DNA from 3 places in the Alcaligenes sp. NLF5-7 genome. Region 3 is predicted to be linked to each of the others. Evidence: predicted binding sites of a transcription regulator. Region 3 holds the regulator's gene; each other region holds the start of a gene.
The links. Region 3 encodes LexA, which represses DNA repair genes until DNA is damaged. Its sites were predicted from a motif close to ACTGTATNNNNATACAGT; they were not measured.

Region 1: dinB (DNA polymerase IV) is a predicted target of LexA. The motif match lies at 6,337-6,354, and genes of this name have one in related genera.
Region 2: recA (recombinase RecA) is a predicted target of LexA. The motif match lies at 3,704-3,721, and genes of this name have one in related genera.

What each region holds. Positions count from the first base shown of each region.
Region 1 covers NZ_CP100755.1:1,613,551-1,623,995, reverse strand. The annotation lists gene MID00_RS07605 (sigma-70 family RNA polymerase sigma factor) at 1-406, opposite strand, end outside; gene MID00_RS07600 (ABC transporter ATP-binding protein) at 549-1,553, opposite strand; gene MID00_RS07595 (ABC transporter ATP-binding protein) at 1,550-2,524, opposite strand; gene MID00_RS07590 (ABC transporter permease) at 2,528-3,442, opposite strand; gene MID00_RS07585 (ABC transporter permease) at 3,444-4,430, opposite strand; gene MID00_RS07580 (ABC transporter substrate-binding protein) at 4,586-6,157, opposite strand; gene dinB (DNA polymerase IV) at 6,422-7,540, shown strand; gene MID00_RS07570 (acetylornithine transaminase) at 7,814-9,004, shown strand; gene MID00_RS07565 (MetQ/NlpA family ABC transporter substrate-binding protein) at 9,320-10,147, shown strand; gene MID00_RS07560 (MetQ/NlpA family ABC transporter substrate-binding protein) at 10,147-10,445, shown strand, end outside.
Region 2 covers NZ_CP100755.1:3,504,521-3,514,965, forward strand. The annotation lists gene MID00_RS16130 (MFS transporter) at 1-1,339, opposite strand, end outside; gene MID00_RS16135 (sensor histidine kinase) at 1,440-2,897, opposite strand; gene MID00_RS16140 (response regulator transcription factor) at 2,908-3,597, opposite strand; gene recA (recombinase RecA) at 3,804-4,886, shown strand; gene recX (recombination regulator RecX) at 5,099-5,518, shown strand; gene MID00_RS16155 (LysR family transcriptional regulator) at 5,682-6,602, opposite strand; gene metE (5-methyltetrahydropteroyltriglutamate--homocysteine S-methyltransferase) at 6,720-9,014, shown strand; gene MID00_RS16165 (DUF2889 domain-containing protein) at 9,287-9,865, shown strand; gene sucC (ADP-forming succinate--CoA ligase subunit beta) at 9,950-10,445, shown strand, end outside.
Region 3 covers NZ_CP100755.1:4,242,237-4,252,681, reverse strand. The annotation lists gene tig (trigger factor) at 1-684, shown strand, start outside; gene clpP (ATP-dependent Clp endopeptidase proteolytic subunit ClpP) at 684-1,337, shown strand; gene clpX (ATP-dependent Clp protease ATP-binding subunit ClpX) at 1,438-2,739, shown strand; gene lon (endopeptidase La) at 3,013-5,478, shown strand; gene lexA (transcriptional repressor LexA) at 5,792-6,451, opposite strand; gene MID00_RS19605 (GNAT family N-acetyltransferase) at 6,557-7,117, opposite strand; gene MID00_RS19600 (amino acid aminotransferase) at 7,189-8,391, opposite strand; gene uvrB (excinuclease ABC subunit UvrB) at 8,476-10,445, shown strand, end outside.

The sequences.
Region 1 (10,445 bases), 1.8 Mb from region 3:
TCATGCCGTCGGCCATGGCCATGAAAAAGGCATTGCCCACTTTGGCAGGCAGGGTGCGCAACATGCTGTCTATCTCTTGCAGGGCTTCCAGCACCAGGGCCTGGTGTTCGGCAGAAGGAACCAGGGCGGCCGGGCGGTTGGCCAGCTCTTCCAGCCAGGCTTGTTCAATCTGACGGCGTCGCCATAAGTCCACGCACATGCCATTGGCCATGAGCCGCAAATACACACGGGCTTCGGGTTCGCTGCCGAATTGACGGGGTTTTTGCAGCAGTCGGACAAAAACGTCTTGGGCCAGATCGGCCGCATCGAAGGAATTACCTAGCCTGCGTCGTAGCCAGCTATGCAACCAGCCGTGGTAATTCCGGTAGAGCGATTCCGTGTCGGGTGAGAAGGCGGCATTGTGCATGATGCGTTCCAGTGGTGCCTGCTCGACCAGAAAAATGGTAGAGAATCGGGCAATGAGAACTGAGAATAATTCTCAATTATCAGAAAAAACCGCCCATTCGGCAAGTTGCCGTGGGCGGTTTTACTGTTGGCATCGCAAGCGATCAGGCCTGATCGCGCCCTTCTTCTACAGCATGACAAGCCACTTCGTGCTGCCCGGTTTGCAGCAAAGCCGGGGCTTCGCGGCGGCAGCGATCATTGGCCAGCGGGCAGCGTGGATGGAAGGTACAGCCCGATGGCGGGTTCAGTGGATTAGGCACTTCACCAGCGACCGGGATGCGGCTTTTGCCCGCTCCGCTCATGTCGGGAATGGCTCCCAGCAACATGCGCGTGTAGGGGTGGCGAGGCTGCGCGAACAAATCGTCGCGTGGCGCAATTTCCACAATCCGGCCCAAATACATGACGCCAACTCGGTCGGCCACGTGATGCACCACGGCCAGGTTGTGTGAGATGAACAGATAGGTCAGCCCCAGTTCGCGCTGCAAATCCTTCATCAGGTTCAGGACCTGGGCCTGCACCGACACGTCCAGCGCCGAGGTGGGCTCGTCACAGACGATGAATTCGGGTTGCAGAGCCAGAGCACGGGCAATGGAAATACGCTGGCGCTGGCCACCGGAGAACTGGTGCGGGTAACGCTGGGCGTCGCTGGGGTTCAGGCCCACTTGCGTCAGCAGCTCAGCCACTTTGGCGTCTTGCTGGGCGCGGCTCATGTCCGTGTGGGTGACCAGTGGTTCGGCAATGATGCGGCCCACGCGCCAACGAGGATTCAGGCTGGCATAGGGGTCCTGAAAAATCATCTGACGGCGTTTGCGCATGGCCTTCTGGCTGGCTTTGTCCATGGTTTTCAGGGACTGGCCATCAAACAGAATCTCGCCGCGTGTCAGCGAATACAGGCCCGTCAGCAAACGGGCCACGGTGGATTTCCCGCAGCCGGATTCGCCTACCAGGGCCAGGGTTTCACCCTTGTTCAAGGTGAAGCTGACGCCATCGACCGCGCGCAGGTTTACTTTGGGTTTGCGGTAGACCAGGCGCTCCAGCAAGGGCGGGGACACATCAAACCAGCAGGCAGCGTCCTTGACCTGGACCAGGGCTTGTTTAGGGGCGCTCATGCGGACTCCTGTGCATGCAGCCAACAGGCCGCCTGTGTTTGTGGGGGAACAGGCATCAGCTCGGGGCGTTCGACCAGGCAGCGATCAAAGCGACGATCACAACGCGGATTGAAGGCGCAGCCGGGCGGGATGGCGTTCAAGCGTGGCATGCTGCCGGGGATTTGCTCCAGACGCTCCAGCCCCGCGTGCAGATTGGGAATGGAACGCATCAAGCCACGGGTATAAGGGTGGCTGGGTTTCTGGATCACATCCTGTACAGGGCCGATCTCGATAATGCGACCGGCGTACATCACGGCCACACGGTCGGCGGTTTCCGCAATCACCCCCATATCGTGGGTAATCAGCATGACCGAGGTGCCTTGCGAGCGACAGAGTTTTTTCAGCAGGTCGATAATCTGCGCCTGAATGGACACGTCCAGTGCCGTGGTGGGTTCGTCCGCCACGATCAGCTTGGGCTCGGCCGCCAGGGCCAGCGCAATCACCACCCGTTGGCGCATGCCGCCGGAGAACTGGTGCGGATAGTGGTCGATACGCTCGCGCGCTGCCGGAATGCCGGTAGCTTCCAGCAATTCGATGGCGCGTTCCTGTGCCTGTTTCCAGGACAGAGGCAGGTGCGTGACGATGGTTTCGGCCAACTGATGGCCCACGGTATAGAGCGGGTTCAGCGAGGTCAGCGGGTCCTGGAAAATCGCGCCAATCTTGCGGCCACGAATCTTGCGCATCTGGTCCTGGTTCAGATTGTCGATGCGCTCGCCTTCCAGCAGGATCTGGCCGCCGCTGATGCGACCGGGGGCATCGAGCAAACCAATAATGGAGGAACCCGTCAGGGATTTGCCGGCACCGGACTCCCCCACCACTCCCAGCACTTCGCCGGGGGCGATGGAAAAGGACACATTATCCAGGGCTTGGAGCACACCACGCCTGGTCGGGAATTCGACACACAGGTCTTGGACAGTTAAGAGTGCAGTCATGGCTTAGCTCAATTTGGGGTTCAGGGCGTCACGCAACCAGTCGCCCAGGAGGTTGACCGACAGCACCAGCAGCACCAGCATCAGGCCAGGGAAAATTGTGATCCACCATTCGCCCGAGAACAGGAAGTCGTTACCGATCCGGATCAGGGTGCCCAGAGAGGGTGAGGTGGCCGGAACGCCGACGCCCAGAAAGGACAGCGTGGCTTCGGTAATGATGGCGGTGGCCAGATGCACGGTGGCCAGCACCAGCACGGGGCCCATCACATTGGGCAGCACATGACTGAACATGATGCGCGGCGAAGACACGCCAATGACGCGGGCAGCCTGCACGTACTCACGGTTTTTCTCCACCAGCGTGGAGCCGCGCACGGTACGGGCATATTGCGGCCAACCGGCCAACGCAATCGCTCCGATCAGCACCGGAAAGGCGACCACATCGTGCATGTTCAAGGGGAACACGGCACGGGCTACACCGTCGATCAGCAAGGCAATCAGGATGGCCGGGAAGGACAGCTGTACATCGGCCACACGCATGATGAAGGCATCCACACGGCCACCGGAGTAACCGGCCAGCAGGCCCAGCACAATGCCGACCACCATGGACAGGGCTACCGAGGCCAGACCGATCAGCAAGGAGGTGCGCGTCCCGTACAACAGGGCCGAATACAGGTCACGGCCCTGGCTGTCTGTTCCCAACCAGTATTGGGGTGAACCGTTTTCCGACCAGGCCGGGGCCAGCAAGGCATCCATCAGGTCGATGGAGGTCAGATCGAAGGGATCGTAAGGAGCCACCCAGCGGGCACCCAGCGCGCCGATAAACAGCAGCAAGGCCATGATGGTGGCCGCAATGGCGACGGGAGAGTGGCGCCAGGACCAGACCAGATCGCTATCCCAGGCGGTTTTCAATTTAGCGAACATATTAGTGCCCCTTGGCGCCCGACAATTGGGTGCGCAGACGTGGATCGACCAGGAAGTACAGCAGGTCTACCAGCAGGTTGATCACAACAAATACCAGGGCAATCAGACAGAGATAGGCCGCCATCACGGGGATGTCGGCAAATTGCACGGCCTGGATAAACAGCAGACCCATGCCCGGCCATTGGAAAACGGTTTCCGTCACGATGGCAAAGGCGATGATGCCGCCCAGTTGCAGCCCCGTGATGGTGATAACCGGCACCATGGTGTTTTTCAGGGCGTGGCCAAAGTGGATGGCGCGTTGCGACAGGCCACGGGCACGAGCAAATTTGATGTAGTCGGCGCGCAGTACTTCCAGCATCTCGGAGCGCACCAGACGCAGGATCAGCGTGAGCTGGAACAAACAGAGCGTGATGGCGGGCAGGATCAAATGCTTGATCCCGTCCCAGCTAAGCAGGCCGGTACTCCACCAGCCAAACTTCAGGACTTCGCCCCGGCCATAGCTGGGCAGCCAGCCCAATTGCACGGAGAAGATCAGGATCAGCAAGATACCGATCAGGAAGGTGGGCAGAGAGATCCCCAGCAATGAAAAGGCCAGAATGCTCTGCGCCATGAACCCATTGCGCTTCAAGGCGGTGTACACCCCTAGCGGCAGGCCTATCAGCAAGGCCAGTATGGCGGCCACCACGGACAGCTCTACCGTGGCAGGCAGGCGGTCTTTCAGTAGCGTGGAAACCGGTTGGGCTTGCCGCAGGGACAGGCCAAATTCGCCTTGTACGGCCTGGGATACAAAGCGTCCGAATTGCACGGGAGCGGGTTGGTCCAGCCCCAGGCTGGCACGCAGTTCCACGCGATCTTGTTCGGTGGCGTCCTGTCCCAGCATGATGGTGACCGGGTCACCAATGTAGCGGAACAGCACAAAAGCCAGAAGGCTGACCGTCAGCATCACCAGAACAGCCTGGATCAGACGGCGAATAATAAATACCAGCATAGGCGGTCTCCTGGTAGAGCGCGAGGATCACTCGCGACCAGTGTCGTCCTTAATGTGTAAAAAGGGCCCGGCAAGGGGGCTGGTGTAGAAACGGATGACTACAGCGTAATGGGAACCAGCCCCGCACGGAGGCGGGGCTGGGGTATGAAAACAACTTAGTCGATGGTGGTCCATTGGGCCAGCATGCGGTTGTCCGCACGATGAATCACGTTGACCTTCTTGGCCATGGCCCAAGGAATGATCTGGTCATGCAGGGGAATGTGGCCCACTTCCTTGGCATGAATTTCCAGAACCTTGTGGATGGCCGCATCGCGCTTGGCGGTGTCGGTTTCGGTCTTGATCTGGTCGATCAAGGCGTCCACTTCGGCGTTTTCGTAGTTACCGAAGTTAAAGGAGCCGTCAGCGCCCTCGCCCTTGCTGTGCATCAGGCTTTGCAGGGTGTAGAGCGCATCAAAGGTTGGAACGCCCCAGCCAAACATGTAGGCGCTGCTGTCGTAGCTCTGAACTTTGGGGAAGTAGGTGGCGCGCGGCATGGCGTTCAGGTTGGCTTTCACGCCGACTTTGGCCCACATGCCCACAATGGCTTGGCAGATGGCTTCATCGTTGATGTAGCGATCGTTCGGGCAATCCAGGGTGAAGGTCAGGGAATTGTCGTAACCGGCTTCTTTCAGCAGTTCCTTGGCGCGGTCCTGGCTGTAAGGCAGGCGCTGGGCCAATTCCTTGGTGTAGCCGTGAACCTGAGGGGCCACCATGGTGCCGGTGGGGGCGGAAGAACCGCGCATCACGGCTTTCTTGATGGCTTCAATGTCGATGGCCACGTACAGGGCTTCACGCACACGCTGGTCAGCAAAGGGGTTCTTGCCCTTGATGCTGCTGTACTTCAGTTCCGGATTCTTTTGGTCCAGACCCAGGTAGATGGTGCGGTACTCGTTGCCTTCCACAATCTTGGTTTGCTGGCGCAGACGCTGCAAGTCCTGCGCAGGCGGGTCCAGAACCAGGTCCACTTCGCCCGACAGCAAGGCGGCGGTACGGGTGGCGTTCTGCTTGATCGGGACGTAGATCACTTCGGTGACATTACCCACCTTGTTGCCCTTGTTCCACCATTCTTCGTTTTCGACAAAGACGGTGCGTACGTCCACTTCACGTGACTTCAGCTTGTAAGGGCCAGTACCGTTGGTGTTGCGAGCCGAGAAGGTTTCTTCGTTCTTGTTGAAGTCCTGGGGCTGGGTCACATTATTCTTTTCCGACCAGGCCTTGTTCATGATGAACACACTGGTCAATTGGCGCAGCAGAACCGGGTTGGGAGCGGCAGTAACAATGTCCACGGTCTTGTCGTCCACTTTTTCAGCCTTGACGATGCCGTTCACGTAGGCCTTGAAGTTGGACGTAGGGGCCATGGCGCGTTGAATGGAGAACACCACGTCATCGGCGGTAAAGGGAGCGCCGTCGTGGAATTTCACCCCTTCGCGCAGCGTAAAGCGCCACACAGTAGGTTCACGTTGTTCCCAGGCCGTGGCCAGGCTGGGCACAATCTGGAAATCCTTGTCGTAGTCCACCAGCGCCTCATAGACATACATGCTGCCTGTGATCGTGAGGTTTTCGTTCTGTGCGTGTGGGTCCAGCGTCATGAAGTCGCCCTGGCTGGACCAGGTAAGCGTTTTGCTGTGGCCCACCAAGGGCAGGGCGACCAGAGCTGCCAGCGCAGCAGCCAATACTGTTTTTTTCATGAAAACCTCCTGTTGGGGTGCTTGGTGTCGCTGATAGAGAGGCTGCATAGTAACCGGGCGCTTGCTGCCGATTCAATACGTAGTTTCAGCCTGCTGTCAGCTTAATGATGTTTAGTGATTTATATCATCCCGGCGCTTATTCAGTGGCTCTCGGTGCACCGCTGACTTGTCGCTATAATGGTGTACATATATACAGTTAACAGGCTGATCAAGGTGGCGGCACAAGAAGAAAAACCTCTGGAGCGGCGTATTGCTCATGTGGATATGGATGCGTTTTATGCCTCGGTGGAGCTGCTGCGCTACCCGCATTTGCGCGGCAGTCCCGTGGTGATTGGCGGGCGCAGTGCTGATGCGCCCAGGCAATTGCCCGATGGCAGCTGGCAACATGCCCGTCTGGCTGATTATGTTGGGCGCGGGGTGGCCACGACTTCGACCTATGAAGCGCGTCAGCTGGGTGTGTTCTCGGCCATGGGTTTAATGAAGGCGGCCCAACTGGCCCCCGATGCCATCTTGCTGCCTGCCGATTTTCAAGCCTACCGCCATTATTCGCGCTTGTTTAAACAGGCCGTAGCCACGGTCTCGGACCATATCGAGGACCGGGGTATCGACGAGATCTATGTGGACCTCAGCCATAAAACCGAAGACAGCCACGAGCTGGCTGAGCAGATTCGACAAGCCGTGAATCAGGCTACGGGCCTGACCTGTTCGGTAGGCATCACTCCCAACAAATTGCTCTCCAAAATTGCCTCAGAACTGAACAAGCCCAATGGGGCCTGTGTGCTGACCATGGACGATGTGCCTACCCGCATCTGGCCGCTGGCCGTGGGCAAGATCAATGGCATTGGTCCCAAGTCGGTCGTGAAACTGACGGAAATGGGCATACAGAAGATCGGGGAACTGGCCGCTACACCTGCAGAAAAATTGCAGGAACATTTTGGCCTGCGCTACGCGCAATGGCTAATGGCCGTGGCTCAAGGCCAGGACGAGCGCCCCTTATCCACCGACCGCACGCCTAAATCCATCAGTCGTGAAACCACCTTCGAGCGTGATCTGCACGTGCGCATGGATCGGTCCCGCCTGTCTGCCGTGCTGGAGTCCCTGTGTGAAAAGCTGGAGCAGGATTTACGCAAATCCGCCATGTGCGCCCAAACCATAGGAATCAAGCTGAAGTTCGAGGACTTCAAAACCGTGACGCGCGACCTGTCCCTGCCCGCTCCCGTGCTGGCGGCGGATGCCATTCTGGCTGCTGCCCGCCAGAATCTGAAACGCGCCGTGCTGGACAGACGCTTGCGCTTGCTGGGTGTGAAAGCCAGCGCTCTGCTGCCCATCAGTGAAATGCCGCAGGAGCAGCCTCGTCAACTGGATCTGGACGGTTTGTTTTAGGCAGGCAGATCTTTGGAAGGCTGCTTGGATGACAGGTTTTATACAAACGCGTCCCGGCGACTCCCACCCCGATACCGTGCAAAGATTTCAGGCTTAAAACGCTTTGGCGCCTGCCAGGGCGCGGATGTGTACCAGAAAAGGGACAATCCACGGCCAGATGGCCATTGTCCCAGGCATAAGCGTCCTGCTGGGGGTGTGCTGCGTTAGAATTAATTGTCCAGCCGCCGGGCTGGTTTATTTTTTCTTCTTTCATTTTCATCAAGGTTTGCCGTTATGGAATTCGATCGGGCCGGTGTACGTGCATTAATGGAAATTACCCAGCGTCCGGAGTTGGTCTTTGTGCGAGGAGAAGGTTCCTGGCTGCAAGATCACAACGGCAAGCGATACCTGGACACCGTCCAGGGCTGGGCCGTGAACGCGCTGGGCCACAGCCCTGCCAACGTGATCAAGGCGATCACCGAACAAGCGTCCAAATTGATCAACCCCTCGCCTGCGTTCTACAACGAGCCCTCTATCGAGTTGGCCAAGCGCATCGTGGAGCACTCCTGCTTTGACCGCGTGTTCTTTGCCAACAGTGGTGGCGAAGCCAACGAAGGCGCCATCAAGCTGGCGCGCAAATGGGGTCAGATCAACAAGAACAACGCTTACAAGATCATTTCTTTTGAGCACTCTTTCCATGGCCGTACCCTGGCCACCATGTCCCTGTCCGGCAAACCCGGCTGGGATCGCATGTTCGCCCCTCAGGTCGATGGCTTTCCTAAAGCCAAACTGAATGATCTGGAATCCGTGCGCGCGCTGATCGACGATCAAACCGTGGGCATCATGCTCGAACCCGTACAGGGCGAGGCTGGTGTTATTCCCGCGACCGTGGAATTCATGAAGGGACTGCGCGCTCTGGCCGACGAGCACAAATTGCTGCTGATCGTGGACGAAGTGCAAACCGGCATGGGCCGTACCGGCACCATGTTTGCCTACGAACACTCGGGCATCCGTCCTGACATCATGACTCTGGGTAAAGGCATTGGTGGTGGTGTGCCTTTGTCGGCACTGTGTGCCCGCGAAGAAGTGTCCTGCTTCCAGCCAGGCGACCAGGGCGGTACCTACAACGGTAACCCCCTGATGACCGCTGCTGGCGTGGCCGTGTTCGACGAACTGGCTGCTCCTGGCTTCCTGGCTTCGGTCAACGCCCGCGCCAAGCAGCTGTCCGAAGGCCTGCTGGCCATCAGCGCCAAGTGGGGCATGAACGGTGAGCGTGGTGAAGGCCTGCTGCGTGCTCTGATCCTGGATCAGGACGACGGCCCGGAAATCGTCGCTGCTGCCCGCGACCGCGCTCCAGAAGGCATGCTGCTGAACTCGCCACGTCCTAACCTGCTGCGTTTCATGCCAGCCCTGAACATCACGGCCGACGAAATCGACCTGATGCTGGCCTGGCTGGACGAAATCCTGGTCAAGGTTCGCGGCTAAGCGGCCAGCTTGCTGTACAGAAATCCGCCTTCGGGCGGATTTTTTTTGGTCTTGAGAGGCTGCAGACGTATGTGGGTAGCACCGCGCTGCTAACTTGAAACGCGCATGAAATATCACAAATGCCATCGTTGGCAGTATTTAGTTTATTTTCAAAAATAATATAAATATCAATAACTTGAAGTAATTTTATCCAGCAGTTAGCCAGCATAAGTAAATGATTGTTCTGTTGTGGTGCCAGGGGAATGGAGTCGATGTAATAGAAGCTTCCAAGATTTGCCTGCAAGCGCAGGCCCACCCCGTGAGGCACTGTTTACCATGCTCCAGCAACTGTCCAAACTCATCGTAGCTAGTGCCCTTGTGCTGGCTGTTTCTCCGGCCATTGCCGCCGATTCTTTACGCATTGGCGTGGTGCCGGGCGCCTATGCCGATTCCATCAATGCCGCGGCCCAGGATGCCAAGGCCCAAGGCATTAATGTCGAGGTGATCGAGTTCACCGACTGGACCACGCCCAATGTGGCGGTGGATAACGGCGATATTGATATCAATTACTTCCAGCATCAGCCTTTCCTGAAGAACGCCATCGAGAAAAACGGCTACAAGCTGGCCAGCGCGGGCACGGGTATTTTGGCCAATGTGGGAGTGTATTCGCTCAAGCATCAGGCGGTGGACCAGGTCCCTCAGGGCGGCAAGGTAGGCATTGCCAACGACCCCGTGAACCAGGGGCGTGGTCTGCTCTTGCTGCAAAAAGTCGGGTTGATCAAGCTCAAGCCAGAGGTCGGTTATCTGGGCAGCCTGGATGACATTGTGGAGAACCCCAAAAGGCTCAGCTTTGTGGAAGTAGAAGGCCCGCAGCTGGTGCGTATTACGGGTGATGTGGATATTGCCCAAGGCTATCCGCATTTCATCGTGGCGGCCAAAGCCTTTGATCCTTCCAGTGGTCTGGCCTACTCCGGTATTGAAGATGCGCAGTTTGCCATTCAGTTCGTGGTGAAAGCGGACCGTACCAACGATCCTGTCATTCAAAAGTTCATTTCCATCTATCAAAACTCGCAGTCTGTACGTGACGTGTCGCGTGCGGCATTCAATAACGACGAACGCCTCTACACCCTGGCCTGGCTGAATACCCAAGGAGAGGCGAAATAATGGCTGCGATCTTCTCCTCTCGCCTGCAGCGTTGGGCGCTGGGCATTCTGTTTGCCGCTGCCCTGCCGTTCAGCAGCTCTGCCGCCGTGATCAAAGTGGGCTCCATTCCCGGTGCAACCTCGGATGCGGTGCAAGCGCTGATCCCGGAAGGCAAAAAGCAGGGTCTGGATATTCAGTTGGTGGAATTTACGGATTGGACGCTGCCCAACGAGGCCGTCAACAACGGCGATATTGATGTGAATTTCTTCCAGCACCAAGCCTTTCTGAACAATGCCATCAAAGAGCGTGGTTACGACCT
Region 2 (10,445 bases), 740 kb from region 3:
TGGGGCCGTAGACCGCGGTTACCAGCCCCACCAGATAGGTCAGCAGAACCACCAGCATCACTTTATTGATCTGCTCCGGGTCTGCGCCGTCCGGGTAGCCGTACTGGCGCATGGTCTGAGTCAACTCATTGCGCAACTCTTGCGAGTGACGGGCAAAATCGGCGCGGCTCAGATGTCCGCCTTCAAAACCATCGATCACATGATCGCCAATGCGTACCTGGGCCACCTGACCGGGTGAACCCTTGACGTTGTTGTAGCTGACCGCGTGGCTGGCCATGTAGGACTTCACGATATCGCAAGAGCTGGTGAAGGTGTGGCTGCCCACCGGATTGAACTGGAAGGAGCAACTGGCCGGGTCGGTAATAACAGTGACGGGCGCGTTGCGCTGCGCCTGGACCAAAGCGGGGTTGGCAAAATAGGCCAGGCCCTGGAAGACCGGGTAGTAGGTCAGGGCGGCCAGCAAACAGCCCGTCAGGATGATGGGCTTGCGCCCGATTTGATCCGACAGCCAGCCAAAAAAGATAAATAGCGGGGTGGCCAGTAGCAGTGAAATTACCATCAAGGTTTGCGCCAAGGTGGCATGCAAACCCAGCATTTGGGTGATGAAGAACAAGGCGTAGAACTGCCCCGTGTACCAGACCACGCCTTGGCCGGCCGTCAGGCCGAACAGTGCCAGCAAGGCGATGCGCAGATTCGCCCAGCGCCCGAAGGATTCGGTAATGGGCGAGGTCGACAGCGTGCCTTCTTCCTTGATGTGCTGGAAGGCAGGTGACTCTTTCAGGTTCATCCGTATCCAGACGGAAATCGCCAGCAGCAGCACGGAAATCAGAAAGGGAATGCGCCAGCCCCAAACCACAAATGCTTCTTCCCCGACCAGACTGCGTATGCCCATGATGACCAGCAGGGACAGCAGCAAACCCACGGATGCGGTGGTCTGAATCCAGCTGGTGTAAAAACCGCGACGGTGCTGGGGCGCGTACTCAGCCACATAGGTGGCGGCACCGCCGTATTCGCCACCCATGGCCAGGCCTTGCAGCAGACGTAGGACGATCAGCATGATGGGGGCGGCAATCCCGATGGCTTCATAGCTCGGTAGTACGCCGACCAAAAAGGTGGACAGTCCCATCAGCAAGATGGTGATCAGAAAGGTGTACTTGCGGCCCACGCGGTCGCCAATACGACCAAAGAGCAAGGCTCCAAAGGGGCGTACGGCAAAACCGGCGGCAAAGGCCAACAAGGCAAAGATAAAGCCGGCTGTCGGATTAACGGCGGAAAAGAAGTGTTGCGCCAGAATGGCGGCCATGGAGCCGTACAGATAGAAGTCGTACCACTCGAACATGGTGCCCAGGGCGGAGGCAAAAATAACTTTGCGACCCTGGGTGTCCAGCTTATTCTTGGCTTTCGGGAAGGTTGCACTGGTGATTGTCTGGGGCATGTGCTCAGGCTCTCCAAGGCAAAGACAGTGGGAAACTGACGCGTAAGCGCAGGCCGCTTTCCTGGCCCCCAGTCAGTGGCATGAAGTCGATGGAGGCGCCGTGAATGTCGGCAATCTCCCGCACAATGGCCAGCCCCAGGCCACTACCGTCTGCCTGGTTGCCCATGATGCGATAAAAACGATCAAAAATTCGTGCTTTATGTTCCGTGGGAATGCCGGGGCCGTTGTCCTCGATTTCCAACCAGCCCTTGCCTTGAGTCTGGCCGGTACGCATGGTGATCCAGCCGCCAGCAGGGGTGTAGATCAGGGCGTTATCCAGCAAATTGTTGATCAGCTCATCGAGCAGGACCGGATCCGCTTGCAAGAGGATAGCCTTGGCAGTGTTTTCCAGCCCCAGATCCAGCCCCAGTTTCAAGGCATCGGGCACACGCTGGCCTACATGCAATTCAGTCAGGGTATTCAGGTCCAGGGTTTGCTTGGTAGGGGCGTACAGGGCATCGCTGCTTTCGGCACGGGCCAAGGCCAACATTTGGGTGACCAGGCGCGTGGCCCGGTCGGTGCCGCGTACCAGTTGTTGCAAGCTGGCTTCGGTCTGCCTGGGGTCGCGCTCGCGCAGGGCCAGTTCGGCTTGGGTGCGTATCCCCGCCAGCGGCGTTTTCAACTGGTGGGCCGCATTGGCCACAAACTGCCTTTGAGTGGCTGAAAATTGTGCCTGCTGGGCCAGGAGTCCATTCATGGCATCAATCAGCGGCACAATTTCGGCAGGCGCCTGCTCTTGATCTACCGGCGATAAATCACCGGGCGCACGAGCACGCAAGCGCGCTTGCAGCAGGTTCAGCGGCTCCAGGCCATGTGTCAGCCCCAGGCCCGCCAGCATGGCCGCCAACGGTACCAGAATGAATTGCGGTGTCAGCATCCCGATCAGAATTTCTCTGTGTAGCACCGCTCTATGTTCATTGGTTTCGGCAGCAACCGCCAGAAAGGGCGTGTCGTTTTTGTCCTTGCCCCCCCAGACATAGGCCAGCCGCAGGCTTTGATCATCCAGAATAACGTCCCGGTAGCGCAGTAGGTCGGTGTCATATCCCCAACTGTCGGGAACCGGCAAATTCGCGTTGCCAGCCAGTGGCTCGCCATTGGCATCGCGGATTTGCCATAGCGTAGGGGTCGGGCTTTCCTGGCGCAAAATTGTCTGTGCCCCGTGCGATAAATGGATGGGCTGGCTCAGATCCTGATGGCTGATTTCCACTCGCAACAAGTCCAGGTGATCGCGCAAGGTGCGGTCGTAAGGGGAGTTCGCAATGTGCTGGGCGATGAAGTAGGTAATGACAATGCCTACCGTCCACAGCAAAAACAAAGGCCCGAAAATCCAGATCATGATCTTGTGAATGAGCGGGCGTGGTGCGACACGCTTGCCTTTGGCAGGCGCAGCCTTGTTGCTGGTTGGGGGCGTAGCGTGCTGCATGGACGATCCTTTAGGCTGGAGCGTCTTCTCGCAATTTTTCCGGTTCCAGACAGTATCCCAGACCACGCACGGTCAGGATGCGTACGCCGCTAGGCTCCAGTTTTTTGCGCAGGCGGTGGATATAGACCTCGATGGCGTTAGGGGTGACTTCCTCACCCCACTCACAGAGCAGATCCACAAACTGGTTCTTGCTGATCATGCGGCCGCTGCGCGACAGGAAAATCTCCAGCAAGCTGGTTTCACGCGCCGACAGCTCCAGGGGCTGATTGTCTATATAAGCCATGCGACCTTTCAGGTCGAAGCTTAGTCGTTTGTGATGCAGCAAGGCGCTGCTGGTGCCGGTGCTGCGACGCGTCAGGGCGCGTACACGGGCTTCCAGTTCGGTCAGGGCAAAGGGTTTGGACATATAGTCGTCCGCGCCCAGGTCCAGACCGCGCACACGCTGTTCGACCGTATCGCTGGCAGTCAGGATCAGAACGGGGAGGGTGTCCTGGCGTTGGCGGATTGACTGCAGCACCGACAGGCCGGGCTTTTTGGGCAGGTCCAGGTCCAGGATCAGAAGGTCAAAGCTTTGCAGCTGCAAGGCCGAGTCGGCGCTATCGCCATCGTGCACGACATCAACCGCATAGCCTTCGTAGCGTAAGGAGCGAGAAAGTCCATCCGCGAGAATACTGTCGTCTTCAGCTATTAGTATGCGCATGACCCTACACAAACAGATGATTGAGTGGCTGTTCGGCATTGTTGCACAAGGCTGTAAGGCTGGTCAGTAGGGGATAACGATGCCGGCTAGTTAATTTATTTGAATATCTGTGTATATATACAGTATAATTTGATGCAATAATTAGGTTTGATTTTTAATTGCCGTGCCCGTCCGTTGGGGCGCCATTCCACAGTCAAGGATTTTTCATGGACGATAAAAACAGCAAAGCAGTGGCCTCGGAACGTTCCAAAGCGCTGGCCGCCGCTCTGTCGCAAATCGAAAAGCAGTTCGGCAAGGGCTCGATCATGCGTTATGGCGACGACAACGTCGAGCATGACATCCAGGTGGTCTCCACGGGTTCCTTGGGTCTGGACATTGCTTTGGGCGTCGGTGGTCTGCCACGTGGTCGCGTTATTGAAATTTACGGCCCGGAATCTTCGGGTAAAACCACGCTGACCCTGCAAGTGATTGCAGAGATGCAAAAGCTCAAAGGCACATGTGCCTTTATTGACGCCGAACACGCGCTGGACGTGCAATACGCTCAAAAACTGGGCGTGAATCTGGGTGATCTGTTGATCTCCCAGCCTGATACCGGCGAGCAGGCTCTGGAAATTACCGAAGCCCTGGTGCGTTCGGGTTCGGTAGACCTGATTGTTATCGACTCGGTGGCTGCCTTGACTCCCAAGGCTGAAATTGAAGGCGATATGGGCGATTCCTTGCCCGGTCTGCAGGCCCGTCTGATGAGCCAGGCCCTGCGTAAATTGACGGCCACCATCAAACGCGCTAACTGCATGGTCATCTTCATTAACCAGATCCGTATGAAGATTGGCGTCATGTTCGGCAACCCTGAAACCACCACGGGTGGTAACGCGCTGAAGTTTTACTCCTCCGTGCGTCTGGATATTCGCCGTATCGGTTCCATCAAGCGTGGCGACGAAATGGTGGGTAACGAGACCCGCGTTAAAGTGGTCAAGAACAAGGTTGCGCCTCCTTTCAAGCAAACCGAATTCGACATCATGTATGGCAGCGGTATTTCCCGTGAAGGCGAGATTATCGATCTGGGTGTACAAACCGGCGTGGTCGACAAGGCAGGTGCCTGGTATAGCTACGACGGCAACCGCATTGGTCAGGGTAAGGACAATGTGCGCGAATTCCTGAAAGAGCGCCCCGAGTTGGCCCGCGAAATCGAAAACAAAGTGCGTGAAAAGCTGGGCGTTGCCCTGATGAGCGCTGCTGTCAGCCGTCCAGCCGCTGCTCCTGTGGTTGATCCGGCCGAGGGAGAAGTCTGATTTTTCCCCCAGAGTTCGATGACGAACCCTTTGAGACAGACCCGGAGGAAATCCGGGAACGTAAACAAGCTCAAAGGGAGCGCGTTGCTGCGCTTTCTGCCCGGCCCACTCGGGCGGGCAGAAACGTAGAAGATAGCTTGGGCGACAATGCTCCTGCTGCTGAAAAGAAAGCCCCGTCCAAACGGCCGGGGCTGTCTCTTAAAGCCAGAGCGTTGAATTTTTTATCCCGACGCGAATACTCGCGCCTGGAGTTGGGCCGCCGTCTGGCGCCCCATGCAGAAAGTGCTGAAGAAGTGGAGGCCTTGCTCGACGCCCTGGTCGAACAGAAATGGCTGTCCAACGAGCGCTTCGCACATAGTGTCGTCAATCGCCGTGCCTCGCGTGTGGGCACCCGAGTCATTCTGCAAGAACTGCGTCAGCATGGCGTGGATGTGGAACAGACCGAAATTATCAAAGAAGAGTTGATGGCAACCGAACTGGAACGGGCCAAGCAAGTGTGGGGCAAGAAATTCAGTGCGCCGCCCGATGATCCCCGCAGTTACGCCAAGCAATATCGCTTCATGGCCAGCCGAGGCTTCTCGGGCCGTATCTTGCAGCAGATTCTGGGTGATTGGGAAGACGATCCGGCTTGAATAAGCCATCTGTAATACTTCGTTTTGCTGTGTTTCTTGCTTGTCTGCTGCCGCCATCAAAAAACGAGGTCTCGTTCAAGTTGGCATGAGCCCGCCCGCCTGTACTTTTCCTCTATCTACATAGTGCTTGCGACAGAGTTTTGCCATGCCATTGCTAAATGGCTCAAGACTGCGCCGCCACGATTCCTTGCAGGCTTTTGAAGCAGGTCTCTCGTGCCTGTGCCAAAAAGGCCTGCACATAATCCGCTTGTAAATCCTCACTACGTACCGTGGCGTATAGGGTGCGCCAGATACCGTGCTCTCCCAAACGGCAAGTGCGAATCGAGGTCGGGTTCAAGAACTCCGTCAAGGCCCAGTTTGGCAACGCCGTCACACCACGCTGGCTGGCAACCAGTTGCACGATCATGGGCGTTAGCTCGGCCTGCCGAATCGCAGCGGGCTCCACATCGGCTGGCGTCAGGAACTGCGTAAAAATATCCAGACGATTGCGTTCTACCGGGTAGGTAATCAGAACCTGATCGGTCAATTGGAAAGGTTCTACATAGCGGTACTGCGACAAGGGGTGCTGGTTGGAGACAGCCAGCACCAGCTCGTAGCGAAACAGGGGTTCGTAATGGACAGCCGGATTGTCCTGCGGGTCCGAGGTGATCACCACATCCAGATCCCCGCGCATCAAGGCGGGCAAGGGCGCAAAGGAAAAAGCCGCGCTCAAGTCCAGCGTGACGTCAGGCCATTGCTGCCTGAATGCGTCCAGTGCTGGCATCAGCCATTGAAAGCAGGAGTGGCAATCAATGGCCACATGCAGGCGTCCCGTGCGTCCGGCGGCCAGTCTTTGCAAATCGCGCTCGGTGGCGCGTACACGCGGCAGGATGTCATCGGCCAGCGTCAGGATACGCAGAGCGGCGGTGGTCAGGCGGGCAGGGCGGGTGCGGCGGTTCAGCAATTGCACTTGAAGCCGCACTTCCAGGTCGCGAAGCTGGTGCGAGAGGGCGGACTGCGTAACATGCAGGCGCTCGGCGGCTTCTTGCAAGCTGCCGCTGTCGCGGATGGCGCTCAGGGTTTCGAGATGGCGGATTTCAAGCATGTTGAGGAAAATTCATAATTAGCATGGTGTATTTGATTTTTTTTCAAGTAAGTATACAGGCACAATAGATTTCAGGCGCCTGATACGGGCCTTTTATTTCTAATTTATGGGCTTACTATGACTATTATTCATAATCTGGGTTTTCCTCGCATGGGCGCACAGCGCGAATTGAAGCGCTCTTTGGAAGCCTATTGGGCCGGTCAGGTAAGCCAGCAAGAGCTTTTGGAGACTGGCAAAGCTCTGCGCGCTCAGAATTGGGGTTTGCAAGGCAAGGCTGGGCTGGATACGGTGCCTGTGGGCGATTTTGCCTGGTATGACCAGATTCTGGAGTGGAGCACCTTGCTGGGAGCGGTTCCTGCCCGTTTCGGCCAGGCTGAAAATGCACCCGTGTCATTGGATACCTTGTTTCGCATGGCGCGTGGCCGTGCGCCCAGCGGCACCCCTGCCGCTGCTTGTGAAATGACCAAGTGGTTCGATACAAACTACCACTACATCGTGCCCGAATTCACACCAGGTCAAAGCTTCCGGATTGCCCGTGAATTCTTGTTTGAGCAGATTGAAGAGGCCAAGGCTCTGGGGCACAAGGTCAAGCCCGTGATTCCCGGACCCTTGACCTGGTTGTGGCTGGGCAAGGGCGATGCCTATGAGGGCTTGGCAGACGCGGGCAAGCTGGCCTTGCTGGATACTTTGCTGCCTGTGTATGAACAAGTGCTGGCCCGTTTCAAAGCTCAGGGTGTGGAATGGGTACAGATTGACGAACCTGTTCTGGTTCTGGATTTGCCTCAAGCGTGGCAAGACGCCTTCCGTCGCGTTTATCAAGGTCTGAATCAATCCGGCTTGAAGCTGCTGCTGGCGACTTATTTTGATGATCTGCATAAGAACGTCGCGGTATTGAAGGATTTACCCGTGGCGGGTGTGCATGTGGATGCGGTGCGCGCTCCGGCTGCTTTGCAGGCCGTACAAGCGGTATTGGGGCAAGACCAGGTGCTGTCTGCCGGTGTGATTTCGGGTCGGGATATTTGGCGCACGGATCTGCAAAAAACGGTTCAAACCTTGAAGCCCTTGAAAGCGGTTTTGGGCGAGCGCCTGTGGATTGCGCCATCCTGCTCGCTGCAGCATGTCCCTGTGGATGTGCAAAGTGAAACCGGCCTGGACGCTGAATTAAAGAGCTGGCTGTCCTTTGCGGTGCAAAAACTGGATGAGCTGAAACTGTTGCAAGGATTGCTGGATGGCACTTTGGACGAAGCGGGTCAGCAAGCGGTTCAAGCTCAGCAAGCTGCTTTGCAAACGCGCCGTGAGTCCAAGCGCACGCATAATCCTGCCGTACAAGCCCAGATGGCCAAGATTGACCAGCTCAAGCGTCAACGTACGCCCTTCGCGCAGCGTATCCAGGCCCAGCGCAACAAGCTGAAGTTACCTGCCTATCCCACCACCACGATCGGTTCGTTTCCTCAGACCACGGAAATTCGTACTGCTCGCCGCGACTGGCGTGGGGGAGCCCTGAGTGATGCGGCTTATGAAAAAGCCATGCAGGCAGAAATCGAGCAAGTTATTCGTTTTCAGGAGCGGATCGGTCTGGACGTGCTGGTGCATGGCGAGGCCGAGCGCAACGATATGGTGGAGTACTTTGGTGAACTGCTGGGTGGTTTTGCCTTTACACAAAACGGTTGGGTACAAAGCTACGGGTCGCGTTGCGTAAAGCCGCCTATTATCTTTGGGGATGTGCTGCGCATCACGCCCATGAGTGTGGCCTGGTCCTCCTACGCCCAATCACTGACTGATCGGCCCGTCAAAGGCATGTTGACGGGGCCAGTGACGATGTTGCAGTGGTCTTTTGTTCGTGACGACCAGCCCCGTGCCGATACTTGTCGCCAGCTGGCTTTGGCCTTGCGGGATGAAGTTTCTGATCTGGAACAGGCCGGCATTCGTGTCATCCAGCTGGATGAACCCGCTTTCCGCGAAGGCTTGCCGCTCCGTCAGGGTGATTGGCAGGCCTACCTGGATTGGGCGGTGGATTGCTTTCGCCTGTCCACCAGCGCGGTGTCCGATGAAACCCAGATTCACACGCATATGTGCTATTCGGAGTTCAACGACATCATGCAGTCCATTGCCGATATGGACGCGGATGTGATCACGATTGAAACCTCGCGTTCCAATATGCTCTTGCTGAATGCCTTCGAGAATTTTGAGTATCCCAATCATATAGGCCCAGGCGTTTATGACATTCACTCGCCCAATGTGCCTGATAAGGACTGGATAGTGCGCTTGATGGGGGAGGCGGCCAAGCGCTTGCCCGCCGACCGTTTGTGGGTGAATCCCGACTGCGGTTTGAAGACGCGGGCGTGGTCTGAAACTGAGGCTGCCTTGCTGGCCATGGTGGATGCGGCCAAAGCATTGCGGGCGGCAGCCTGATTTGGTGCAGGCTTGAAATAAGCCGCTTGAATAGATTGACAGGGCAGGGCGCTTTTCGTCCTGCCACTCGATTTCCCAGGCTGGATGAAAACGACCGCCCGTCAGGTGGTCGTTTTTTTCATGCAAATTTGGTATACCGTAGGATCGACACCGCGTAGATCCTGTGTTTGGCCCGCTTGGGATGCGCTTACAGATTATGTAAGTGGCTGATACGGAACATACGAGGTGCGTTATACTTGATCAGTTTCAATCTTGCCGCCCCGTTCATATCAATGCCTTTGCCCCCGCCGTCCGTCGCCCGTGAACCATTGCATACGCGTACCATCACGGTAGAGTCGTTTGCACGGGAAGATGGCCTCTGGGACCTGGAGGCCTCGCTGCTGGATGTGAAGTCCTACGACTTTCCCATACGCAACGGCCAAACCCATAAGGCAGGTGATCCTGTCCACCTGATGCATCTGCGTATCACTATCGATAGCAGCTTTGCCATTGTGGATGCCGTGGCGGTCTACGATGCAGCCCCTTACCAGGACAACTGTTCGTCCATTGCGGACGCCTACCAGAAGTTGGTGGGCCTGAATTTGCTCAAGCAGTTTCGTCAGGGTGTCAAAGAGCGCTTTGGGCGTTCGGCTGGCTGTACGCACATGAGCGAGCTGGCACAAGTGCTGCCAACCGCCGCCGTACAAACCATGGCCGGGCGACGTCGCAGCAGCGGGGAATCAGAGATTTATCGCACCGACAAGCAGCCTTTCCATCTGGATGGCTGCCATGCCTTGCGTTTGAGCGGTCCCGTGGTTGAGGAGTTTTATCCCGTCTGGTATCGACCTAAAGTCACAGACGGGGTGGATTAGTTTTTTGTTTTAGTCAGGTCTCGGGCTCAGGCCTGGAGTTCCTGCCTTCTTTTTTTATTGTGTTTTTAGACTGACAGGTATCACATGAAAATTCACGAATATCAGGGCAAAGCACTGCTTAAGCAGTTTGGCGTTGCCGTGCCACGCGGAATTCCTGCCTTCTCCGTCGATGAAGCGGTTGCAGCTGCGCAGGAGCTGGGTGGCTCTGTGTGGGTTGTCAAAGCCCAGATTCACGCCGGTGGCCGTGGCAAGGGCGGTGGCGTCAAGCTGGCTCGCTCGATGGACGAAGTGCGTCAACTGGCCTCGGAAATCCTGGGCATGCAGCTGATCACTCACCAAACTGGCCCTGAAGGCCAGAAAGTGGGTCGCCTGCTGATCGAGGAAGGCGCGGACATCAAGAAGGAATACTACGTCGGTATCGTTACCGACCGTGCTACCCAGCGCGTGGCCGTGATGGCTTCCAGCGAAGGCGGTATGGAAATTGAAGAAGTGGCCGAGCGCGACCCCGACGCCATTTTGAAAGAATTCGTGGACCCTGCTGTTGGCCTGACCAACGAGCAAGCCACCAAGCTGGCTCGCG
Region 3 (10,445 bases):
GGCGAAACCAAAACCTTCCCTCTGGAATTCCCTGCCGACTACACCGGCAAGGAAGTGGCTGGCAAAACTGCCGAATTCAAGATCACCGTGACAGACGTGGCCCAGCCTGTTCTGCCCGAGCTGGATGCTGAGTTTGCCAAGTCCCTGGGTCAGGCTGAAGGTGATGTGGACGCTTTGCTGGCCGACATTCGTGCCAACATCGAACGCGAAATCAAGGCTCGTGTGCACGCCCGTAATAAATCCGCTGTGATGGACGCCTTGCTGTCTGCCAGCGAATTTGACGTGCCTAACGCTCTGGTGGACAACGACGTGGAAGGTCGCATCGCTTCGGCTCGCGCCGAACTGAAAGAGCGCGGCGTGCCTGACGCAGACAAGATGCCTATCCCTGCCGAGGCCTTCAAGGAAGAATCCACTCGCCGCGTGCGTCTGGGTCTGCTGGTCTCCGAACTGGTCAAGGCTGCTGAACTGCAAGCCAAGCCCGAGCAGGTTCGTGCCCGCATCGAAGAATTTGCCCAGAACTACGAACAGCCCGCCCAAGTGGTGGCCTACTACTTGTCCGATCGCCAGCGTCGCGCCGAGATTGAGGCAGTGGTACTCGAAGATAACGTCGTCGAGCACGTACTGTCCCAGGCCAAGGTGTCCGACGAGGAGGTGGCGTTCGACCAAATCATGGGAACCAACTAATGTCGTCAACCTTTGTCGACTTCTACGCCTCAATGCATGGGGGGCAATCCGTTGCCCCTACGGGTTTGGGCTACGTGCCTATCGTGATCGAGCAGTCCGGTCGTGGAGAGCGGTCTTACGACATCTACTCCCGCCTGCTGCGCGAGCGCATCATCTTTCTGGTGGGCCCGGTTCATGACAACTCGGCCAACCTGATTGTGGCCCAGCTGCTGTTTCTGGAGTCGGAAAATCCTGAAAAGGATATTTCGCTCTACATCAACTCGCCCGGTGGTTCGGTCTATGCAGGCCTGGCCATCTACGACACGATGCAGTTCGTCAAGCCGGAAGTCTCGACATTGTGTACCGGCATGGCTGCCAGCATGGGCGCTTTCTTGCTGTCTTCGGGCGTCAAGGGCAAGCGTCTTGCCTTGCCTAACTCGCGCATCATGATTCATCAGCCTTCGGGCGGTGCGCGAGGCCAGGCTTCCGATATCCAGATTCAGGCCAAGGAAATCCTGAGCCTGCGTGAACGCTTGAACAAGATCCTGGCCGAAAACTGCGGCCAGCCTGTCGAGCGTATCGAGCTGGATACCGAGCGTGACAACTTCATGGCAGCTGAAGACGCTGTGGCCTATGGCCTGATCGACAAGGTGATGAACACTCGTGACGAGTAATCATCTGTCCCGCCAGGGATCGATCTGACGCAGTACTATGGCTGTTCGGGGGCGGGACTTGTTCCCGTCCTTTTACCATCCTGAAGTGAAATTTAAATTTATGTCCGAAAAGAAATCGGCCGACGAGAAAGTTCTGCATTGCTCGTTTTGCAATAAAAGCCAGCATGAGGTCAAGAAACTGATCGCTGGACCTTCGTCCGTGTTCATCTGCGACGAATGTATTGATCTGTGTACCGATATCATTCGTGACGAAGCTGCGGGCGCCACTCCTGATGGTGAACGTAAAGAATTGCCCACCCCCCAGGAAATCAAAGAGTTTCTGGATGGGTATGTCATTGGCCAGGAAATGCCCAAGCGCACCTTGGCCGTAGCGGTGTACAACCACTACAAGCGAATTCGTAGCGGCAAGGCAGGCCGTGACGATGTGGAACTGTCCAAAAGTAATATTTTGCTGATCGGGCCTACGGGTTCGGGCAAAACGCTGCTGGCCCAAACACTGGCCCGCATGCTGGATGTGCCTTTTGTGATGGCAGACGCCACCACACTGACCGAAGCCGGTTACGTGGGTGAGGACGTCGAGAACATTGTTCAAAAACTGCTGCAAAACTGCGATTACGATGTGGAAAAAGCGCAGCGCGCCATTATCTACATCGATGAAATCGATAAAATTTCCCGCAAGTCGGATAACCCTTCGATCACCCGCGACGTGTCGGGCGAGGGCGTGCAACAGGCACTGCTCAAGCTGATCGAAGGTACAGTCGCTTCGGTGCCTCCGCAAGGTGGTCGCAAGCACCCGAACCAGGACTTTGTGCAGGTGGATACCACCAGCATTCTGTTCATCGTGGGCGGTGCTTTTGATGGCTTGGAGAAGGTGATTCGCGACCGTACAGAAAAATCCGGTATCGGTTTTTCTGCTTCCGTGAAAGCCAAGTCCGAACGAGGCGTAGGCGAGCTATTCTCTGAGGCCGAGCCCGAGGATCTGATCAAGTTTGGTCTGATTCCCGAGCTGGTGGGGCGTTTGCCTGTGGTCGCCACTCTGGAAGAGCTGCACGAAGACGCACTGATCCGCATTTTGACCGAGCCGCGCAATGCCTTGGTCAAGCAGTTCCAGAAGCTGCTGAGCATGGAAGGCGTAGAGCTGGAAGTTCAGCCCGAAGCCCTGCGTGCGGTGGCCCAGCGTGCCATCAAGCGTCGTACCGGCGCTCGTGGCCTGCGCAGTATTGTCGAGCAAGCGCTGCTGGACACCATGTACGAACTGCCTTCGCGTAAAGACGTCAGCAAAGTGGTGCTGACCGAGGACGCCATTGTCGGAAAGAGTAAACCCGAATTGATTTTGGGTCGTCCTTTGTCCGATAGTGAAGCCAGTGACACTGAGTCGCCCTTGAAAAACGCAGTAGCTTAGAGATATCTCCTCGTTTGTGCCCTGTCTGGCTTTGGTCGGACAGGCGCAGGCGGGACAGGGCGACAGGCGAAGGTAAAGAGAAAGGAGTGGACCTATGAAGACCACTAGGCATAAGGGCTTGTCTCTCTTTAACTCTGTAAAGTTCTGTTCTAATGGTCGTTCGGCCTACTTGAAATATCAAAATTCGCCACAATCTGAGCTACAACAGGTTAAACCGTGAAAGGGAAGCCCAGGCTTCCCTTTTGCGTCTAAGGACATTTATAGGAAATGACTATGTCTGCGAGCCAGATTCTTTCTACGGAACCTATTGAGCTGCCGCTGCTTCCCTTGCGCGATGTAGTGGTGTTCCCTCACATGGTGATTCCGCTTTTTGTTGGCCGGCCTCGCTCGATCAAAGCCCTTGAGCTGGCAATGGAGTCCGGCAACAACATTATGTTGGTGGCGCAAAAGTCCGCAGGCAAGGACGATCCCGCTCCCGAGGATCTCTACGAAATTGCGTGTGCGGCCAGTATTTTGCAAATGCTCAAGCTGCCCGACGGCACGGTAAAAGTGCTGGTGGAAGGCTTGCAGCGCGCTCGAATCACACAGGTACAGGATGCCGAAACCCACTTCATGGCCTCGGTGGTCGAAGTGCCTGGCGACTCCGGTGATGCTGCTGAAACCGAAGCGCTGCGTCGTGCGGTGCTGGGTCAGTTCGAGCAGTACGTCAAACTGAATAAAAAGATCCCTCAGGAAATTCTGACTTCCCTGACCGGGATTGACGATGCTGGCCGTCTGGCCGATACCATCGCCGCTCATTTGCCTTTGAAGCTGGAACAAAAGCAGGGCATGCTGGAAACGCCCAAGGCTTTGGAGCGTCTGGAAAGCCTGCTGTCGCAACTGGAAGGCGAAATTGACATCTTGCAGGTCGAGAAGCGCATTCGCGGCCGTGTGAAAAAGCAGATGGAAAAGAGTCAGCGCGACTACTATCTGAACGAGCAGGTCAAGGCGATTCAGAAAGAGCTGGGCGAAGGCGAAGACGGCGCTGATGTTGAAGAGCTGGAAAAACGCATCGAGCAGGCTCAATTGAGCAAGGAAGCGCTCAAGAAAGCCGAATCGGAAATGAAGAAGCTCAAGCTGATGTCGCCGATGTCAGCCGAAGCAACCGTGGTGCGTAACTACATTGAAACGCTGGTTGGCCTGCCTTGGCGCAAAAAGAGCCGTATTAACAACTCCTTGAGCAATGCCGAGGAAGTGTTGGATGCGGATCACTTTGGTCTGGAAAAGGTCAAGGAACGTATTGTCGAGTACCTGGCTGTTCAGCAACGTGTCGACAAACTGAAGGCTCCAATCCTGTGTTTGGTTGGCCCTCCAGGCGTGGGTAAAACCTCGCTGGGACAGTCCATTGCCAAGGCAACGAACCGCAAGTTCATTCGTATGGCTTTGGGTGGTGTACGTGACGAGGCCGAGATTCGCGGTCACCGTCGTACCTACATCGGCTCCATGCCGGGCAAGGTGGTTCAGAACATGAGCAAGGTGGGTGTACGTAACCCGCTGTTCCTGCTGGACGAGATCGACAAGATGGGCGCGGATTTCCGTGGCGACCCATCCTCGGCACTGCTGGAGGTTCTGGACCCTGAACAAAACCACACCTTCCAGGATCACTACCTGGAAGTGGACTATGACTTGTCCGACGTGATGTTCGTGGCAACCAGCAACACCTTGAACATTCCACCGGCCCTGCTGGACCGTATGGAAGTGATTCGTCTGTCGGGTTATACCGAAGATGAGAAGGTGCGTATTGCTTTCGATTACCTCTTGCCCAAGCTGATGAAGAACAACGGCGTGCGGGATGGCGAGCTGGAAGTGACCGAAGATGCCGTGCGCGACATCGTGCGTTACTACACCCGTGAAGCGGGTGTACGTTCCCTGGAACGTGAAATCAGCAAGATCTGCCGCAAGGTTGTTCGCAAGCTGTTGGTGGCCAATCCACAAGCCGGTACGCGTGCAGCTCGCAACAAGACACTGACCCAGGAAACCTTGGTCGTGAATGCGGCGAATCTGAACGATTACCTGGGCGTACGTCGTTTCTCCTTCGGCCTGGCCGAAAAAGAGAACAAGGTTGGTCTGGTGACGGGTCTGGCCTGGACCGAGGTGGGCGGTGAGTTGCTGACCATCGAAGTGGCCGATATGCCCGGTAAAGGCAATGTGCTGCGCACCGGCTCGATTGGCGATGTGATGAAAGAGTCGGTTGAAGCGGCTCGCACAGTCGTACGTTCGCGTGCCCAGAAGTGGGGCATTGCCAATAGCGTGTTTGAAAAGCGTGACCTGCACGTGCACTTTCCAGAAGGCGCTACGCCCAAGGACGGTCCATCGGCCGGTATCGCCATTACGACCGCTATCGTGTCCAGCCTGACGGGTATTCCGGTTCGTGCTGATGTGGCCATGACGGGTGAAATCACCTTGCGCGGCGAAGTTCTGCCTATCGGCGGCTTGAAAGAGAAGCTGTTGGCAGCGCAACGCGGCGGCATCAAAACCGTGATGATCCCGGAAGAAAACATCAAGGACCTGGCCGATATTCCAGATAACGTGAAAAACACGCTGGAGATCATCCCGGTGCGTTGGATTGACCGTGTACTGGAAGTGGCCCTGCAAGACGCTGTAACGCCCCTGAGCGACGAAGAAGTAGCTCGCCTGGCCGCTGAGGCCTTGGCAGCCACGCGTGCTGCTGGCGCGGGTTCCGAGTCCTTCAAGCACTAAGCATCAGCAGTAGTAAGCAAGCAGTGAAACAGGCTACCTTGAACCCAAGGTAGCCTGTTTACATTTTGGTCAGGCTGATCGTGGCTTCGAGGTTAGTCATATTGATAGCAGTGGGAGCCAGATCTTTGGGCAATGATATTGAGGGAGTTGAGGGTCGCAAGCTTGCGCGAGAGGTTTACGGCTGCTCAAACCTGTATATCGGCATGCACTTCGACCAATAAAAAACCCCATGTACCAAACGGTATATGGGGTTTTTCTCTTGTCAGGAGCACCAAGCCTGTAAAACAGCTCTGGTGACCAAGAGAGAGGAAGCTTAATGCAGCGGGCTGGTACGAATCAGACCCACAGCAATGCCTTCCAAAGACAGGGAGTCCGGGTCGGTGATGATGATGGGTTCAAAGTCCGGGTTCTCGGGCAGGAGGACCACTTGATTGCTGGAGCGCGACAGGCGCTTGACGGTGACATCGTCGCCAATACGTACCACCACAATCTGCCCATTACGCGCTTCACTGGCTTTCTTGACGGCCAGCAGGTCGCCGTCAAAAATGCCCGCGTCTTTCATGCTCAAGCCGCGTACGCGCAGCAGGTAATCAGGCGTTTGGGTGAATAGGGTAGGGGCGACGCCAATCTCGCGCTCGATATGCTCGGTGGCCAAAATAGGGCTACCGGCAGCCACGCGACCAATAATGGGCAGCAAGAGGGCGTCAGCCAGATTGGCCAATGCGTTGCTGCTGGGAGCGGCGCTTTCGCGGGTATCCGTACCGAGCAGGCGTATGCCGCGCGAGGCGCCGGCAGTCAGCTCGATAGCGCCTTTGCGGGCCAGAGCTTTCAAATGATCTTCGGCCGCATTGGCGGATTTGAAACCCAGCACCTGAGCAATCTCTGCTCGAGTGGGAGGGAAACCCGTCCGTTCGATTTCAGAACGAATGATGTCCAGCACTTGTTGTTGGCGTGCGGTGAGCTTGGCGGTCATAGTATTGTCTGCTGAATATATATACAGTAAAGATTGTGCGTTACAGTTGGCGTTTTTGCAAGCGGTGAGGGCCCTAAAGGCTTAATTTTTGACCCTTCGGGCTGCTCAGGCAGACTGGGGCCAATCCTTGCGGTCCAGGGTGTACAGCACATGGGGGGCGAGTTTGTGGCCCGCCGCTACACCGGGGTGATCAAAGGTACCAGCTTGCTCTGTCATGCCCAGGCGTTGCATGACGGTCTGCGAAGGCAAGTTCAATTGAGCGGTGTACGCCACAATTTGATCCAGGCCCAGTTCGTCAAAACCAAAGTCCATGCAGGCTCGTGCCGCTTCGGTGGCATAGCCCTTGCCCCAGTACTCAGGCAGCAAACGCCAAAGAACTTCCACGCAAGGCTGAAAGTACAGATCGGCGGTCGGGCGGTTCAAGCCCACCATGCCAATGAAGGCCCCGTTTTCTTTCAGCTCGACTGCCCAGGGACCCCAGCCATGCTCGTCAATCAGGCTTTGGCTGCGGTGGGCGATGGCATCGCTTTGCTCACGGTCCAGGGTGGCCGGATAAAAACGCAGTGCGTGGGGATCGCTGTTCAAGCGGAAAAAGGGCTCCAGGTCGGAAGCTTTCCAGGGGCGCAAGATCAGGCGTTCGGTGTTCAGGGAAATCGTGTCTGTCATGGTAGTGCTCCAAGGGCTGGAACGACAACGCCCTTCCGAAGAAGGGCGTTGGGGCTGTAGTGAGGGACAGCTTACGTCAGGACTTGAGCGATGGCCTTGGCCACGACGTCAATATTCTGGCTGTTCAATGCAGCAACGCAAATACGGCCGCTGCTGACAGCGTAAATGCCGTGTTCCTGGCGCAGGCGTTCGACTTGCTCGGCAGTCAGGCCGGAGTAGGAGAACATGCCGCGCTGTTGCAGCACGAAGTCAAAGTTTTGGGTAGCGCCGTGCTCTTTCAGCTTGGCAACCAGTTGGGCGCGCATTTCGCGGATGCGATCACGCATGCCGGCCAGTTCAGTCGCCCAAGTCTGGAACAGTTCAGGCGAGTTCAGTACCGTGGCCACAACTTTGCCACCGTGTGTGGGTGGGTTGGAGTAGTTGGTGCGAATCACACGCTTGACCTGGCTCAGTACGCGGGAGGTTTCGTCCTTGCTGGAAGTAACCAGGGTCAGGGCGCCAACGCGCTCGCCGTACAGCGAGAAGGACTTGGAGAACGAGGAGCTGATGAACATGGACAGACCCAGCTTGGCAAACAGACGCACTACGCTGGCGTCTTCTTCCAGACCGGCGCCAAAGCCTTGGTAAGCGATGTCCAGGAAAGGAACCAGTTGACGTTCTTTGATCAGCTCGGCGATCTGGGCCCATTGTTCCATGCTGGGGTCCACGCCGGTCGGGTTGTGGCAGCAAGCGTGCAGGACCACGATGGACTGGGCCGGCATGGCGCGCAGCGAGGCGATCATGCCGTCAAAGTTCAGGCCATGCGTAGCGGCATCGTAGTAAGCGTAGGTGTTGACCTTGAAGCCGGCGCGCTCGAACAGGGCGCGGTGGTTTTCCCAGCTTGGATCGCTGATGTAAACCTCGGACTGGGGCAACAGTTGCTGCAGGAAGTCAGCACCGATTTTCAGCGCACCGGTACCGCCCAGGGATTGCACGGTCAAGGCGCGGCCTTCGGCAATGATGGGGGAGTCGGCACCCAGCAACAGGGTTTGAGCACCCAGATTGTAGGTATTGATCCCTTCAATAGGCAGGTAGCTGCGCGCGGCGGCTTTGCTCATCATGGCTTCCTCAGCCTTTTGAACAGCCTGCAAAATCGGGATACGCCCTTGATCGTCGTAGTAAACACCGACCCCCAGATTAACTTTGCCGCTGCGTTCGTCGGCATTGTATTGTTCGTTCAAACCCAAAATAGGGTCGCGTGGAGCCAGTTCGACGGTTTCGAAGAGCGATGTCATGATGATATGGGGGCGTTAGTGCAGAAAGGTAGAAAAACAAAGCATTAATGTGATAATACGGGCTTACCCTAAAGTGTGTCTAGCATGAAATTTGAGCCTGCCTTTCAAGAATTTCCGGGGAGTTCCTTCAAACTTTTCCAACCTTATTTGCCTGCTGGCGACCAGCCTGCGGCGATTGAGCAGTTGGTTGAGGGGATTGATGATGGCTTGATGTACCAGACCCTTTTGGGGGTAACTGGCTCGGGCAAGACCTATACGATGGCGAACATTATTGCTCGCACCGGGCGTCCGGCCATTGTTCTGGCGCCCAATAAAACCCTGGCGGCGCAGTTGTACGCCGAGATGCGCGAGTTCTTTCCACGCAACGCCGTGGAGTACTTTGTGTCTTACTACGATTACTACCAGCCCGAGGCCTATGTGCCATCGCGTGATCTGTTTATTGAAAAGGACTCGTCCATCAATGAACACATCGAGCAGATGCGCTTGTCGGCCACCAAAAGTCTGCTAGAACGGCCTGACACCATTATTGTGGGTACCGTGTCCTGCATCTACGGTATTGGTAACCCCGGTGATTACCATGCCATGGTGCTGACCCTGCGCAAGGGTGACCGTATCGCCCGCCAGGAGCTGCTGGCGCGTCTGGTCGCCATGCAGTACGAGCGTAACGATCTGGATTTTCAGCGTGGGATATTCCGTGCTCGTGGTGAAGTGGTCGATATCTTCCCGGCAGAAAACGCGGAGCTGGCCTTGCGAGTCAGCCTGTTTGATGACGAGATTGAAGAGCTGGAGTTGTTCGATCCGCTGACAGGCAAGGTCGTGCAGAAGCTGAACCGCTTTACCGTGTTCCCTAGCTCGCATTATGTGACGCCACGCGAAACCGTGTTGAGGGCGATTGAAACCATCAAGCTCGAACTGCGCGAGCGTCTGGAATTTCTGACACGGGAAGGGCATTTGGTTGAAGCTCAACGCCTGGAGCAGCGCACCCGTTTTGATCTGGAGATGCTGCAGGAGCTGGGCTTTTGCAAAGGCATCGAGAACTACTCCCGCCACTTGTCAGGAGCTGCGCCTGGCGATCCGCCGCCGACATTGATCGACTACCTGCCGCGTAACTCCCTGATGTTTATCGACGAAAGCCACGTCACTATCGGGCAGTTGGGTGCCATGTATCGCGGTGACCGCTCGCGTAAAGAAACCCTGGTGCAGTTCGGTTTCCGCCTGCCTTCGGCCATGGATAACCGGCCTTTGAAACTGGAAGAGTTCGAACGCCGTATGCCGCAAACCGTGTTCGTGTCGGCTACTCCCGCTGCCTACGAGCAAGAGCATGCAGACAATGTGGTTGAACAGGTGGTGCGACCTACCGGACTGGTGGACCCGGAAATCGAGGTGCGCCCGGCTACCACGCAGGTCGATGACTTGCTGGGTGAAATCAAGCTGCGTACTGCGCAGGAAGACCGTGTATTGGTGACGACGCTGACCAAGCGCATGTCAGAGGATCTGACCGAATACTTGTCAGAGAACGGTATTCGCGTGCGCTACTTGCACTCGGACATTGATACGGTGGAACGGGCCGAGATCATCCGGGATCTGCGTCTGGGCGTCTTCGATGTGCTGGTCGGGATCAACCTGCTGCGTGAGGGGCTGGATTTGCCCGAAGTGTCTCTGGTGGCGATTCTGGATGCGGACAAGGAAGGCTTCCTGCGTTCGGAGCGCAGCCTGATTCAAACCATAGGTCGGGCAGCGCGTAACCTGAACGGTAAAGCCATTCTGTATGCCGACAGAATGACGGACTCCATGCACCGCGCCATTGAAGAAACCGAGCGCCGTCGTGCCAAGCAGATCGCCTTTAACGAAGAGCACGGTATTACGCCGCGCGGCGTGAACAAGGCCGTCCGTGAGTTGATTGATGGTGTTGTTGCCTCGGATCCAACCGCCAGCTTGCGCGAGGATGTGCCGGACGAGTTGATTCGCGACGAGAAGGCCGCTGCACGCGAGATCAAGCGTCTGGAAAAAGAGATGATGGACCACGCCCGCAACCTGGAGTTCGAGCAAGCGGC